2 regions of the Rhizobium sp. TBD182 genome follow, and region 2 is predicted to be linked to the other one. Evidence: predicted binding sites of a transcription regulator. Region 2 holds the regulator's gene; the other holds the start of a gene.
The links. Region 2 encodes LexA, which represses DNA repair genes until DNA is damaged. Its sites were predicted from a motif close to TGTTCNNNNTGTGTTCNG; they were not measured.
Positions count from the first base shown of each region.

Region 1: T18_RS05820 (PA0069 family radical SAM protein) is a predicted target of LexA. The motif match lies at 5,170-5,187, and genes of this name have one in related genera.

Region 1 covers NZ_BDLN01000001.1:1,143,459-1,150,739, reverse strand. The annotation lists partial or broken gene T18_RS05850 (F0F1 ATP synthase subunit A) at 1-348, shown strand, start outside; gene T18_RS05845 (F0F1 ATP synthase subunit C) at 422-649, shown strand; gene T18_RS05840 (F0F1 ATP synthase subunit B) at 731-1,372, shown strand; gene T18_RS05835 (F0F1 ATP synthase subunit B) at 1,374-1,859, shown strand; gene T18_RS05830 (hypothetical protein) at 2,078-2,767, opposite strand; gene T18_RS05825 (ribonuclease HII) at 2,905-3,558, opposite strand; gene T18_RS05820 (PA0069 family radical SAM protein) at 3,896-5,053, opposite strand; gene T18_RS05815 (hypothetical protein) at 5,343-5,861, shown strand; gene T18_RS05810 (FAD-binding oxidoreductase) at 5,889-7,281, opposite strand, start outside.
Region 2 covers NZ_BDLN01000001.1:498,258-505,538, forward strand. The annotation lists gene kdsA (3-deoxy-8-phosphooctulonate synthase) at 1-590, opposite strand, end outside; gene T18_RS02575 (VOC family protein) at 590-1,471, opposite strand; gene lexA (transcriptional repressor LexA) at 1,683-2,405, shown strand; gene T18_RS02585 (glutathione S-transferase family protein) at 2,844-3,527, shown strand; gene T18_RS02590 (ComEC/Rec2 family competence protein) at 3,544-5,979, opposite strand; gene gltA (citrate synthase) at 6,286-7,281, shown strand, end outside.

The DNA of each region.
Region 1 (7,281 bases), 650 kb from region 2:
AAGCACGGTCTGCATTTCTTCGGCATCTTCGCACCTTCTGGCGTGCCGAAGGCGCTTTTGCCGCTTGTCGCGTCAATTGAAATGATTTCGTTCCTGTCGCGCCCGATCAGCCTTTCCGTTCGTCTCTTCGCGAACATGCTGGCTGGCCACATCACGCTCAAGGTTTTCGCAGGCTTCGTCGCCTCCATGGGTGCGCTCGGCGCGCTCGGTATCGGCGGTGCAGTCCTGCCTCTCATCATGACGGTCGCAATGACCGCTCTCGAATTTCTCGTTGCCTTCCTGCAGGCTTATGTGTTCGCGGTACTGACTTGCATGTACCTGAACGACGCCGTGCATGGTGGTCACTGAGAAGTAAAGTCGCTGGCCCCGGCAACGGGCGCCAAAAGATAGCCGCAACAACCAATATCTCAAGGAGTCTCACATGGAAGCGGAAGCAGCAAAGTACATCGGCGCAGGTCTCGCATGCCTCGGCATGGCTGGTACGTCCCTCGCACTCGGCCGTATCTTCGGTGATTACCTCTCCGGCGCACTGCGCAACCCCTCTGCTGCCGACAGCCAGTTCGGCCGTCTGGTATTCGGCTTCGCCGTTACGGAAGCTCTGGGCATCTTCTCGCTGCTCGTAGCTCTCCTTCTCCTGTTCGCTGTCTAATAACGGCATCAGGTCTGGATCACGGCTCGCGCAAATTGCGTGCCGTGATCCTTCGCATTTGCAGTCCCCCTGGAGGTGAGCATGTTCGTGACCGAGGCTTATGCCCAGTCAGCACCGACCGTAGGTGAAACGCATACGGAAACTCCGGCTGTCGGCCAGCCGCAACCGGAAGCCACGCACACGGAAACCGGTGTAGCGCACGGCGCCGAACACGGTGCTTCCGGCGTTTTCCCGCCGTTCGACCAGTCTACTTATGCATCGCAGGTCCTGTGGCTGGCGATCACGTTCGGCCTTTTCTACCTGCTCATGCAGAAGGTCATCGTTCCTCGCGTCGGCGGCATTCTTGAAAACCGTCATGGGCGCATTGCACAGGATCTCGATGAAGCGGCACGGCTGAAAAGCGAAGCCGACGCAGCCGTCGAAACCTATGAAAAAGAACTCGCGGCAGCCCGCGCCAAGGCAAGCTCGATAGGCTCCGCGGCACGTGACGCCGCCAAGGCGAAAGCCGATGCCGACCGCGTCGCTATCGAAGCCGGACTTGCCGAGAAGCTTGCCGCCGCCGAAAAGCGCATTGCGGGTATCAGGGATCAGGCATTCGCGGATGTCGGCGCCATTGCCGAGGAAACTGCGACCGCAATCGTCGACCAGCTGGTTGGCGCCAAGGTCAAGGATGCCGACGTCAAGGCCGCCATTGCAGCCGCTTCGACTGTGAAGGGAGCCTGATATGGCGTTTGATGCATCATTTTTCGCTCTTGTCGGTCTTGTCCTTTTCTTCGTCCTGATCGCCTATCTCAAGGTTCCGGGCATGCTCTCCAAGTCTCTGGACGAGCGCGCACAGAACATTCAGGACGAACTGGCCGAAGCCAAGCGTCTGCGCGAAGAGGCACAGCACCTGCTGGCCGAATATCAGCGCAAGCGCAAGGAAGCCGAAGCTGAAGCAGCTGGCATCGTTGCCGCTGCCGAACGCGAAGCGGCCGCCCTGACCGCCGAAGCCAAGCAAAAGACGGAAGAATTCGTCGTCCGCCGTACGGCCCTGTCGGAACAGAAGATCAAGCAGGCCGAAGAAGACGCCATCGGCGCCGTTCGTGCCGCCGCCGTGGACATCGCCATTGCAGCTTCCGAGAAGCTCATTGCCGAAAAGACCACCGCTGCCGCAAAGGCCAAACTTTTCGCCAACACCATTGGCGAAGTGAAGTCGAAGCTGAACTAAGTTCATCTCGGACTATTCAAAACCCCTCCGGCACCCGCCGCGAGGGGTTTTTTGTTTTATGCCTCAGCCGGGGGCTGTGTTGGCAGGCTCGTGGGTGCACGCTGTGGTGCCTGCTTGCAGCGTGTCTATCGATGTCTGTCGACCTTTGGAGAAAAAGCATCGGCTTTGAGGACTGGATGCTGGCCGGCAATTCACGGCGGCCAATTTGTCGAGGCTTGTTAAGTGATCGCGGGATAGATTGTCTTGGCCTCGAGCGCTATCAGCACCGCCAGTACAAAAGCTGCCGCGGTGGCAACCAGAAATGCGCCACTGAAAGCCAGGCCTGCTTTCGCGATGCCCAAGCCGAGATCCTGCATCAGCCATCGTATCTGTGCCTGCGCATACCAGATCGTGGCGAGCGCGATAATGGCGAGCCCGAACGTAAGGCCATGTTCCAGAGGCATGGATGCAAAATCGAAGCCCAGGACCAGGACAAATGTAAACGGCGCAGCCACGTAACATTGGCTGAAGAACGGCGGACGCAGGGAGTTTCGGGTGATCCTCACCCGTTTCCACCGCAGAAGCGTGACGGCCATACACAGCGGATAAATCCCGAATATAACGCCACGCGCTATGAGCAGGTTCGAACCCGAACCAAGCTCCCGGGCGGCCAATGTGGGATCGTAAATGGTCGGAAGGGAGGCGGAGAGCCCCTGCGAAAATAGCAGAGTGATCAGGAGGAAGAGGGGTGGACTCAGTGTGTCGTCATACTGGTCCTCGAGCCGATCCGCGAGTTCGCTATCGGCGTAGCGCATCATGCTGAGCGGTGCGACGACCGATCGCCACATTGTCAGCGGATAGAAGAGGAGCCATGAAACCAGCTCGTAGAGAAGTTCTTCGAGCGACTTCAACAGTTTCATGAAATCCAAATCTCTTCTCCCAAAGCCCGTCAAGTCCACGCATTGAGATAGAATTCTACCAGTGGAGACGGAGATCGTCACCTCATGGCAGGGCGCTGAAATCCCGGGCGAGACCGCATTCTCCGCTTCAGGATCGTGGTTTTCGATCAGTCCTGCTTCAGCGGCCTGAAACTCATCCGGTGCAGCGGGCAGGGCCCATGGCTTTCTATGGCGCGCAGGTGGGCTGGTGTGCCGTAGCCGGCATGGCCTTCGAAACCATAGGAGCTGTGCACTACACCGGCCCGTTCCATCATCCGGTCACGGGTCACCTTGGCGATGATCGAAGCGGCGGCGATTGAGAGGGAGCGGGAATCGCCCTTGATGACGGCCTTTGACTCGCAGGTGATGCCCGGCGGCTTGTCGCGGCCATCTGCCAGCACGAGGGCCGGGGAGATCTCGAGGCCGAGTACGGCGCGACGCATCGCGTCGAGGCTGGCGCGCAGGATATTCATGGTGTCGATAAGGCCTGGGCCAGAGGAGGCGACGGAAACGATCGATGTTTCCATGATTTGCAGAAACAGGCTTTCCCGTTTCAGCTTGGTCAGTTTCTTGGAATCGTCAAGACCACCAGGAATGTTGTCGGGATCGAGAATGACAGCTGCCGCAACCACTGGTCCCGCGAGAGGCCCCCGGCCTGCCTCATCCGTGCCGGCCACGGGCCAAAGCCCCTTCTTCCTCGCTTCAAGTTCGAAGGAGAAATCGGGGCCCGTATCGGCGAGATCAAAGAGGGCAGGAGAATCGGGTGTGGTGCGGCGTTTCATGCGGCAGAAACTTGCACACACACCCGATCTCCTGCAAGCCCCCGGAAGCGGGCGATGACGGGCGCGGCCAGCCGGGTCAAGGGGCGTGGCCAACCGTGCCCCTTAGGTCGTCATGACCTTTGATCCTCCAACGGGGCGGCGGAGGAAAAACGATCGCACGCGAGGCGGCGGGTTCCGGGGGTGATGTCCGACGGGCCAGGGAAAACCCGCCGGGCATTTCGTCAAGAGCATGGCTCCTTCAACAGGAAAGGGCCACCACTCCTTATGTGTCTGCACCGCTGGGTATCGTTGCGCGCATCGTAATGCGCCTTCGATCGGCCAAGCGGGCCTCATATTTTCAAAGCAGCGACAATTGCACGCCGGCACCTCCCGGCGGCACGAAGATGTCGTCGCGCAGGTGAATGCCACGGCGGATGAGGCCAAGCCGTTTCGTCGCCATTTCGAAACGCCTGCCGATCTGCCATGCATAGGGACCAGCACCCTTCATGCGTTTTCCGAATTCCGCATCGTAATCCTTGCCGTCGCGCATGGAGCGCACCAGCGACATGACATGCCGGTAGCGGTCCGGATAGTTGCGCAGCAGCCAGTCGCGGAAGAGGGGGCTGACCTCCAGCGGCAGGCGCAGCAGCACATAGGAGGCCTCCGTTGCGCCAGCGGCCTTGCCGGCTTCGAGAATGCGTTCGATCTCATGATCGTTGAGTGCGGGAATGACAGGTGCCATCATCACCGCCACGGGAATGCCGGCATCCGTCAGCGCCTTGACCGCTTCCAGCCGCTTTTCGGGCGTGGCGGCGCGCGGTTCCATGCTGCGTGCCAGCTTGCGGTCCAGCGTCGTCACGGAAATACCAACCTTGACGAGACCTTTCTTGGCCATGGGCGCCAGAATATCGATATCCCGCTTGATCAGGGCCGATTTGGTGACGATGGCGACGGGATGGTCGGCCTTTGCCAGCACTTCCAGTATCTGCCGCATGATGCGCCATTCGCGCTCGATCGGCTGATAGGGGTCGGTATTGGTGCCGATGGCAATGACGCGAGGCTTGTAGCCGGGCTTCGCCAGCTCCCTTTCGAGCAGCTTTGCCGCATCCGGCTTGGCGAAAAGCTTCGCCTCGAAATCCAGCCCCGCAGAAAGCCCCATATAGCTGTGCGTCGGACGGGCGAAACAGTAGATGCAGCCATGTTCGCAGCCGCGATAGGGATTGATGGAACGGTCGAAAGGGATGTCAGGCGATTCGTTGCGGCTGATGATGCTGCGCGGCTTTTCCACCTGCACTTCGGTGCGGAACTCCGGCAGCTCCTCGAGGGTCTGCCAGCCATCGTCGAAAACCTCCCGCTGCAGGGCCTCGAAGCGCCCGCCCGGGTTAAGTCCGGCACCACGCCCGCGACGACGGTCGATCTCGATGCGCAGGCCCGACGCATCGGCCAACGCATTGGCAATGTCAGGCGTATGGCTCGGCTGGAAAGCAGCCTGCCCCGAAAGCGTATGGTCTCTCATCTGGATGCTCCCAGGGTGCCGCACGCCTCTCAAGGCAAGCCAACGCCCTTAAACCGTTTCCACTCGAACCGGCGTTTCATTGCCTCTTCGAATGATTAAATTCCTACCGCAGAAACGAGAACATTACAAGAACAAAAAATGCAAAATCGATAGCTGGCAGACCCGCGGCCGGGGTCTTGTTTGTATCAATCCCACCTGAAGGTGGGTTAGAGTTAAGCCTGAACGGTCGCGGATTTTCTGACATCCAGCGCAGTGGCAATTTATTGTGCGATGCGTTAGAGCTATGCATATGTTGACAGTCATAATGGAATGCCGGGATCAGGAACCGGAACTGGCGCATACGCTGTCTGCGCTTGTAACCGGGGCCGTGGAAGGGCTGGTAAGCGACGTTGTGATCCTCGATCACGGTTCGCGCGATGGATCGTCGCGCGTCGCCGATGCCGCTGGCTGCCGTTTTTATGCGCAGTGGGATATTGAGGATGTCATGCGCTCGGCGCGCGGGCATTGGATCCTGCTGGTCGAACCGGGTGCGCGTCCGCAGAGCGGCTGGATCGAAGAGATTCTCGAATATGTGGCTGTCTGTGCCGAGCCCGCGCGTTTCTCGCCGTCCCGGTATCACAAGCGGCCCTTTTTCAGCCGGATAGTGCGCCGCCGTCCTCCCTTGGAATGCGGCTACCTGATGCCGAAGAAACATGCGGTGGCGATCGCAAAATCCGGCATGGGCCTGACACAGCTCGTGCACGCGCAAAAGCCGCGCCGCCTGAATGCGGAACTGGTTCCCGCCTGGACGGCGAGAACTTCCAACTAACATGCAACGATGATGAAGCTGCTGTCCCTAGCGGGCGGTGATCACCTTGCCGGGGTTCATAATGCCGGCGGGGTCAAAGGCGTGTTTGATGCGTCGCATCAGGTCCATTTCAATGCCAGGCCTGATCGTGGCCAGCTCGTCGCGCTTCAACTGGCCGATGCCATGTTCTGCCGAAATTGAGCCGCCGAGCGACAGTACGATGCCGTGCACGATCTCGTTCATATCCCGCCAGCGACCGATGAATTCAGCTTTGTCCGCACCAACCGGCTGGGAAATATTGTAGTGGATGTTGCCATCGCCCAGATGGCCGAAGGCGCAGACGCGGGCGCCGGGAATGGCGGCAAGAACGGCCTTTTCCGCCGTTGCCATGAATTCCGGTATCTTCGACACCGGAACGGAAACGTCGTGTTTGATAGAGCCGCCTTCAGGCTTTTGCGCATCCGACATGCTTTCGCGCATATGCCAGAGCGCCTGACGCTGCGCTTCCGATGAAGCGATCACCGCATCCTCGACCAGCCCAGCGGAAAAACCGCGCTCCAACAGCGATTGCATCATTGTTTCAGCCGTCTCAGCCGATGCGGAGGTGGAGATATCGATGAGCGCGTACCAGTCATGCGGCGTTTGTAGCGGATCGCGCACGCCGGGAATATGTTTGGCGGTGAATTCCACGCCGATGCGCGGCATCAGCTCGAAACCGGTCAGCGCTGTGCCGCAGAGGTTCGAGGCCATTTCGAACAGCTTCAACGCGTCCTCAGTGGATCGAAGACCGGCAAAACCCACCTGATGGCCGAGCGGCACGGGGAAAAGCTTCAGCACCGCACCGGTGATAACGCCGAGCGTGCCTTCCGAACCGATGAAGAGATCGCGCAGATCGTAACCCGTATTGTCCTTTTTCAGCCGGCGAAGCCCGTCCCAGATTTCACCTGTCGGCAGCACCACTTCAAGCCCCAGGCAAAGCTGGCGCATATTGCCATAAGCGAGAACTGCCGTGCCGCCGGCATTGGTGGCCAGATTACCGCCGATGCGGCACGAGCCCTGCGAGCCGAGCGACAGCGGGAACATCCGCTCCACGGTCGATGCGGCCTTGTGAATGTCGTCGAGAATGCAGCCGGCATCCGCAACGATGGTGTTGGCGACCGGATCGATGTCGCGGATACGGTTCATGCGCTCGAGCGAGAGGATGATGTCGGTTCCGTCAGCACGCGGCGTCTGGCCACCCACAAGGCCGGTATTGCCGGTCTGCGGCACGATGGGCGTGCCGCTTTCGCTGGCGAGCTTCAGGATGGCTGCAACCTCCTCGACAGTGCCGGGCTTGAGCAGCAGCGGTGACGCACCATGGTAAAGCCCGCGATTTTCCACAAGACGCGGCGCCATTTCCACAGCGTCGCGCACCGCGTTTTTTTCGCCGACAATGGCAGTG
Region 2 (7,281 bases):
AGCGCTGCCATGATCGGCAAAGAGCGCATGTCGGAAACCAGCGTGTTGTAACCGAAGGACGCGCCGCGCTCGCACAACATCACATTCGGATTGCCGCTCTCATTGAGCTTGGCGAGCACGTTCTTCATGTCCCAGGGCGCCAGAAACTGGCCTTTCTTGACGTTGATGACGCGGCCGGTTTTGGCGGCAGCAACGAGAAGATCGGTCTGGCGGCTGAGGAACGCCGGAATCTGCAGCACGTCCACCACCTCGGAAACGATGGCGCATTGCTCTTCCGTGTGGATGTCGGTCAGAACAGGAAAACCGAATTCCTTTTTGAGATCGGCAAAAACCTGCATCGCGTTATCCAGGCCGATGCCGCGTTTTCCGGAAAGCGAAGTGCGGTTCGCCTTGTCGAAAGAGGACTTGTAGACAAGCCCTATTCCCAGCTTGTCGCAAAGCTCCTTCAGGACGCCAGCGATCATGAAGGCATGTTCGCGGCTTTCCATCTGGCAGGGGCCGGCAATCAGCGAAAACCGCTCGGTATTCGAGAAGGAAACCTTGCTGGCGCCATCGCCGGCGGTGACTTTAAGATTGTTCGTAACGCTCATCATTTTTCCTCGAAGGCGAAGGCAACACCCTGACCGGGTGCTGCGGGCACCACCAGACGGCCGTCCGCTTTTGCGCAGGACACGCCATTAGCAGCAAGCACCGCCTCTGTCACGGCAAGATCGTGTGACGAAAAGACAATGCCCGCGCCGCGCAATCCGCCTTCGTTGCCATCCTGAGCATTCAGGGCCTGCCCGCTGAAAGCCGGTTTTCCGGTCAATCTGATGCTGGCATTGCCGGTCGCGAAAACCATATCACCGCCCGGAGACCATTTGCCTTCACAGCCAAACACCGTCTCGATCAGGCCCGCCACCTTCATATCGCCGCCGGTAAACAGGACGATTTCACTGAGGCCGGTGACACCATTGGCGTGGCGCTCCAGCATGGTGCGATCGCCCGGAAGGGCTTGAACCCGTTGACAACTGAACAAAAAGAAATCCGCGGCCGCCCCGCTTGCAGCAAAAGCAAGCCGGAACGCCGCCTCGCCTTGCGAGCCATCCGGCATCCGAACAGGCCGCGAAAACTCGAAAACATCGCCCGCCGAAAGGCCGGCTGCCCGAAACCGCTCATGGTCAACCAAGGCGTCTTCAGTCCTGGCGACAAGAGCCGAAAAACCCTCCTGCCCGTCCCGTTGCCGGAAGGCCACATCCCTGCCAGTGAAAACATCACCCCTCTCTATTGACGCATTATATTTAGCCGGATCAGTAATTGCGAGCGGCTCCAGATAGGTGCCATCGGCGAAAAATACGCAGGCATTTTGGGTGCCGAAAGGATGCAGAGCCTCCGGCGCAACCGTAAAGCCAAGACTGACGAGGCGCTTCACGGCGACGCCTATGACTTCCACGGGCAAAACGAGATGGTCAACGCTATAGGGTTTCGTCATGAAAATGTATCCTGCTGGCCTTCCGCCCGGAGCATGCCGGGACGGTTTCGACCGCACAAAAGCACAATTGCGTGCTATGAGGCAAATCATCACAGCAACAGATGGCACCTTCACGAAATTTTAGGGGATTGCAGAACACATATGGAACATATAGTGTTCGTTCTGTATTTGTTTCGCGACTTCCACTACGATTCTAAAGGGTGTTTTCCTCATGCTCACGCGCAAACAGCAGGAATTGCTTCTCTTCATTCATGAACGAATGAAAGAGTCCGGCGTGCCGCCCTCCTTCGATGAAATGAAGGACGCACTCGATCTTGCTTCGAAATCCGGCATCCACCGCCTGATAACCGCTCTCGAAGAGCGAGGATTCATTCGTCGGCTACCGAATAGAGCTCGGGCGCTGGAAGTCATCAAGCTGCCCGAGGCTTATACGCCGGGTGCAAGGCCGCAGCGCGGCTTTTCGCCAAGCGTTATCGAAGGCAGCCTTGGCAAGCCCAAAACGCCGGAACCGGCCCCTGCCCCCAAGACGCCGGCCAATGATCTGGGCGGCGCTGTCACCGTGCCGGTCATGGGCCGCATCGCTGCGGGCGTACCGATTTCCGCCATCCAGAACAACACCCATGATGTGGCCGTGCCAGTAGACATGCTTGGCACGGGCGAACATTACGCTCTTGAGGTCAAGGGTGATTCGATGATCGAGGCCGGCATTTTCGACGGCGACACAGTCATCATCCGCAACGGCAACACCGCCAATCCCGGGGATATCGTTGTGGCTCTGGTGGATGACGAGGAAGCCACGCTGAAGCGCTTCCGCCGCAAGGGTGCCTCCATTGCGCTCGAGGCGGCAAACCCAGCCTATGAGACCCGTATCTTCGGGCCCGACCGGGTTAAAATTCAGGGCAAGCTGGTGGGGCTGATCCGCCGCTACCATTGATCTTATCGAACCGAACGTATTCACGTTATAATAGGCGTCATCGTGAAGATGGCGCCTATATTGGGTTTGGCTTTTTCCAAACGTGGCGGGCTTTTGCGGGTGCACGAGGATATGCGCCATCCAGCCTATGCGCGTTGCCCTTTCTAAACTGAGTTCCTGCTCCATAAAGATGCTTCGGTTTCGCTACAGGCGTGGTGGCGAATGGGCTGCTCGCTGTAATTGTCGAAGCGATCCCATCCGCTGTTTTTTAGCGACGTTGTTCTGTCGTGTTGCGCAGTCAGTTTTAGTCGTCACCAAAGGGTGACTTATCGAAGGCGCGCTCTCAGCGGCCCCACATCACCATTCATCAACGGCGTTTATGGGAGCCATGGATAATTTTCGATATTCCGTGAACGCTTGGCAGGTGTAGAAATACGCGTCATATCCGGGAGATACGCCATGTACGATCTTTATATAGCCAACAAGAACTATTCTTCATGGTCGCTGCGGCCGTGGGTATTGATGCGCACGCTCGGTATCGCCTTTGATGAAAAGCTCATTCCGTTCGGCGAAGGCGTATCCTTCTCCTCCTTTTCGCCGACGGGCAAGGTGCCCTGCCTGGTCGACGAGGGTATGACGGTTTGGGAAACGCTTTCGATCGTCGAATATCTTGCCGAAAGACACCAGGGTGTCTGGGCAAGCGACAAGCATGCGAGGGCCTGGTCGCGTTCGGCCGCAAGTGAGATGCATGCCGGCTTTTCCTCGCTTCGCAATCTCTATCCCATGTCGGTGGGCATTCGGGTCAAACCCAGGAGCGGCGATGCCGGGCTTAAGGCCGATGTAAAGCGGATCGATGCGTTGTGGAGCGAGGGTCTCACAAAATTCGGCGGGCCATATCTTGCCGGTCAAAAGTTCACGGCGGTCGATGCTTTTTTCTGCCCGGTTGCATTCCGTTTCCAGACCTATGGCAGCGCGGATCTTTCGCCAGCAGCGAAAGCCTATTGCGACCGGCTGCTCGCCCTGCCTGCCATGCAAGAATGGTACGAGGCCGGTTTGAAGGAGAGCTGGCGCGACGCTGGTCATGAAGAGGAAGTTGGCGGGATCGGCGAATTGACTGAAGATTTGCGCGCCAAGGCCCGATGATCCATGCTGGCGGCAGTCATTGCGACGCCGCCAGCAGCCGGATGATGGGCTGCGGCAGATCACGGTCGAAACGTCCGCTTTTCCAGTCGTAATAACGGTGCTGGCTCCAGGGCCTGTCCGTTCCGGCGATTGCGGCGCGCAGCCCGCTCGCCACACCCTCCTCCCTCTTGTCAGCAAAATCTATTTCCACAGAACCGAGACGCCGCAAGATGTCACGGCTGAGCAGGAGTGCACCCGAGCGGCACTGCGAAAAAGAGGTTCTGCGGGAAACAACGACGATATCGGCAATATCGCAGGCTTTTCCGGCGAAGCGGCCATCTTCCAGAACGACGATCCATTCTCCGCTCGCGGCGCTCGCTACGCACCATATGTCTTTCCTGCAGGTGAAGACGCCAGCTTTGGCGTCTTTGAGCGCCGCCGTCATCTCGCGTACCACCACAGCCATGTCTTCGGGCGACAGTTTCGATCTCGAGTCAGAACCAGCAGTATTTGCCGTGCTCTCGCCATTTATAAAACCCGGCGGCACGATTTTTTCCGGCAGCAGCAGCGCCCTTTGCCACTGGCCGTAAACGAAGCTCTGCGGACGGGCTTTTGTGGTTGAGACCTTGCCATCCTCCACGAGTGCCACCAATTCGCCGTCCTCGTGAATCAATAGATCTGGCAGATCACGATAGGCCGTAACTGCCGACACGCCGAAGGCCAAGAGCAGAAACGGGATGCCAAGAAGCGCAAGCCGGCTGCGCAGCAATGTCAGCAGCAGGAAACCCACCGAAGCCAAACCGATAAACCAGCCATGCGGACGCCCCGTCGCTGCGCTGCCGCCCCAGGAGGCCACCTCGTTTGCAACCTCGATGACGAGTGCCATGCCATAACCCATGATCTTCAGGAACGGCGCGTCGAGCCCGAAGGGCATCAGCAGCATGGCGATAAGAGCGAATGGCATGACGATCAGCGACATGAGCGGCATTGCAGCCAGATTGGCGAACAGTCCATAGGTGGTGACACGGTGAAAATGTTCGACCGAATAGATCGCCGTAGAAAGGCCCCCGATCAGCGACGTCGTGATAACGCCGCCAATGACCGCGCCCATCATTTCCGCCACCTTCAGCCATGCGGGCTTGCGCCCGATGAACAGCCGCTCGCGATCCGTACGCCAACGGCTCCAGAAGGCATAGGCCGAAACAAGCGCTATGGTGGCGGCAAATGACATCTGAAAACTCGGACCCATGATTTCCGAGGGCGAGAAAGCCAGAATGATCAGGGCGGAAATGGCAACGTTTCTGAGGCTGAGTGATGGTTGATCGAAAAGGACAGCAATCAGCATCACAGACATCATCAGCCAGGCACGCTCGGCGGAAACGGCAAAACCGGAAATCAGATAATAGGCAAGCGTCATCAGCAGTGCCGCGAAAGCCGCGATCTTCTTGACCGGCCAGCGCTGCGCAAAGGCGGGGAACAAGCTGAAAGCCAGTCTCAGGCCAACAAAGAATATGCCGGAGGCCAGTGCCATGTTGAGCCCGGATATGGCAACGATATGGGCAAGGCCGGAGAGCCGCAACGCCTCCATCGTCTCCGCCGATATAGCCTGTCTCTCATCGGTGATGATGGAGGCGGCGAAGGCTCCGGCATCACCGCCGATGGTGGTGCGGATGCGTTCGGCAATTGCGCTGCGAAGGCCGTAAAGCCGCATATCGGCCCATTCCAACCAACCCTTGTCAGCCCTTGCGTCACCAACGGGTGATACAAGCGCATCCGGTGATTTATAAAAGAAACCGGTCGCGCCTATGCCTCTGAAATAGGACGTGAAGGCGAAGTCGTTCAGTCCCGGTAAGGCCGGGCCGGATGGCGGCGAGAGGCGGACCTTGCCGCGAAGGGTGGCGCCGAGTGCGATCGGCTCGCCTCCGCCACGCGAAAGCACCGATATCCTCTGCGGCGGACGCGACAATGTCGGGTCGGATGTTGCGGTCAGATCGATGACATATCGCCAGTAGCCGCGTGCATCGACCTCCCGGCGCGCCACGGTGCCGGTGATGGTGGTGGTGACGGGGGTATCCAGCACCACGGTCCCTGCTCGTCGGGTTTCGAAATCTGCCAGAAGCATGCCGAGCAATAGAAAAGCGAAGGGGCCGCAAACCGCCGCCGCAATGCCAGCCTTGTATCTCACAAAGAGAGCCAGAACGGCGACAAAAAGAAATGTGGCAATCAAAATGACCGGGGAAGGCGTGGCATCTAGAGAAAACCAGAGTACCGCGCCGCAGCCGATGGAAACGGGAATGAAAAGAAAATCGTGGCCGAATGCGCGCTCCTCGGCCAGGTACGTGGCGATTTTTTCGACCAAGGTAGTGTTGCGGTTAATCTCGGGAATAATGGCGGGAGTGTCATGTGTTGCCGCATCACTGCTTCGGCGGAGAGGAAACAGAATTTCCCGCGTGCCGGGCAAGTCTCCCTGCATCGTTTTAGCATATTCGAAATGCTGTTTTTCCCCTTGACCGAGCAATCCCCACCGCCCCTTGCCGCACCAAAAACAGGTTTGCAGACCAGCGCTGGGGATTGCAATCCTTTACTTTAACGATGCGTTGACCGAGATTGAATTGCTGCTGCCGGGAAAGCCTGAAGCAACGCGATTGCGTTTGCCGCAATGCACAATTTGACCTTTGGATAGCTTGGCATCCGCGCAAGGATCATATAGCTAATCGGTAGACGCTTAACCGCGGGGCGTATCTCAACGCCCCCACCCGCATGTTTTCGGAGGATCAGTATGACGGAAAAAAGCGCTACAGTGACACTTGGCGAAAAACAGGTCGAACTCCCGGTCAGGGAAGGCACGATTGGACCAAGCGTCGTCGATATCGCCACGCTGTACAAGCACACGGGCTCCTTCACCTACGACCCCGGCTTCACCTCGACAGCCTCCTGCGAATCCAAGATCACCTATATCGATGGTGACGAAGGCGTTCTTCTGCACCGCGGCTTCCCGATCGAGCAGCTTGCCGAACAGGGCGACTTCCTGGAAACCTGCTATCTGCTGCTTTACGGCGAATTGCCGACGGCTGCGCAGAAGAAGGACTTCGACACCCGCGTAACGCGCCACACCATGGTGCACGAGCAGATGAGCCGCTTTTTCACCGGCTACCGTCGCGACGCACATCCGATGGCTGTCATGTGCGGCACGGTCGGCGCGCTCTCGGCCTTCTATCACGACTCGACGGACATTACGGATCCGCACCAGCGCATGGTCGCTTCGCTGCGGATGATCGCGAAAATGCCGACGATCGCCGCCATGGCCTACAAGTACCATATCGGCCAGCCCTTCGTTTACCCGAAGAACGACCTCGATTACGCTTCCAACTTCCTGCACATGTGCTTTGCCGTGCCTTGCGAAGAGTACAAGGTCGATCCGGTTCTGGCTCGCGCCATGGACCGCATCTTCATCCTGCATGCGGATCACGAGCAGAACGCTTCCACCTCCACGGTGCGTCTTGCCGGTTCGTCGGGTGCAAACCCGTTCGCCTGTATTGCAGCGGGCATCGCCTGCCTCTGGGGTCCGGCACATGGCGGCGCCAACGAAGCGGCGCTCAACATGCTCAACGAAATCGGCACGGTTGACCGCATTCCGGAATATATTGCCCGCGCCAAGGACAAGAACGATCCGTTCCGCCTGATGGGCTTTGGCCACCGCGTGTACAAAAACTACGACCCGCGCGCCAAGATCATGCAGAAGACGATGTACGAAGTGCTGGAAGCCACCGGCAAC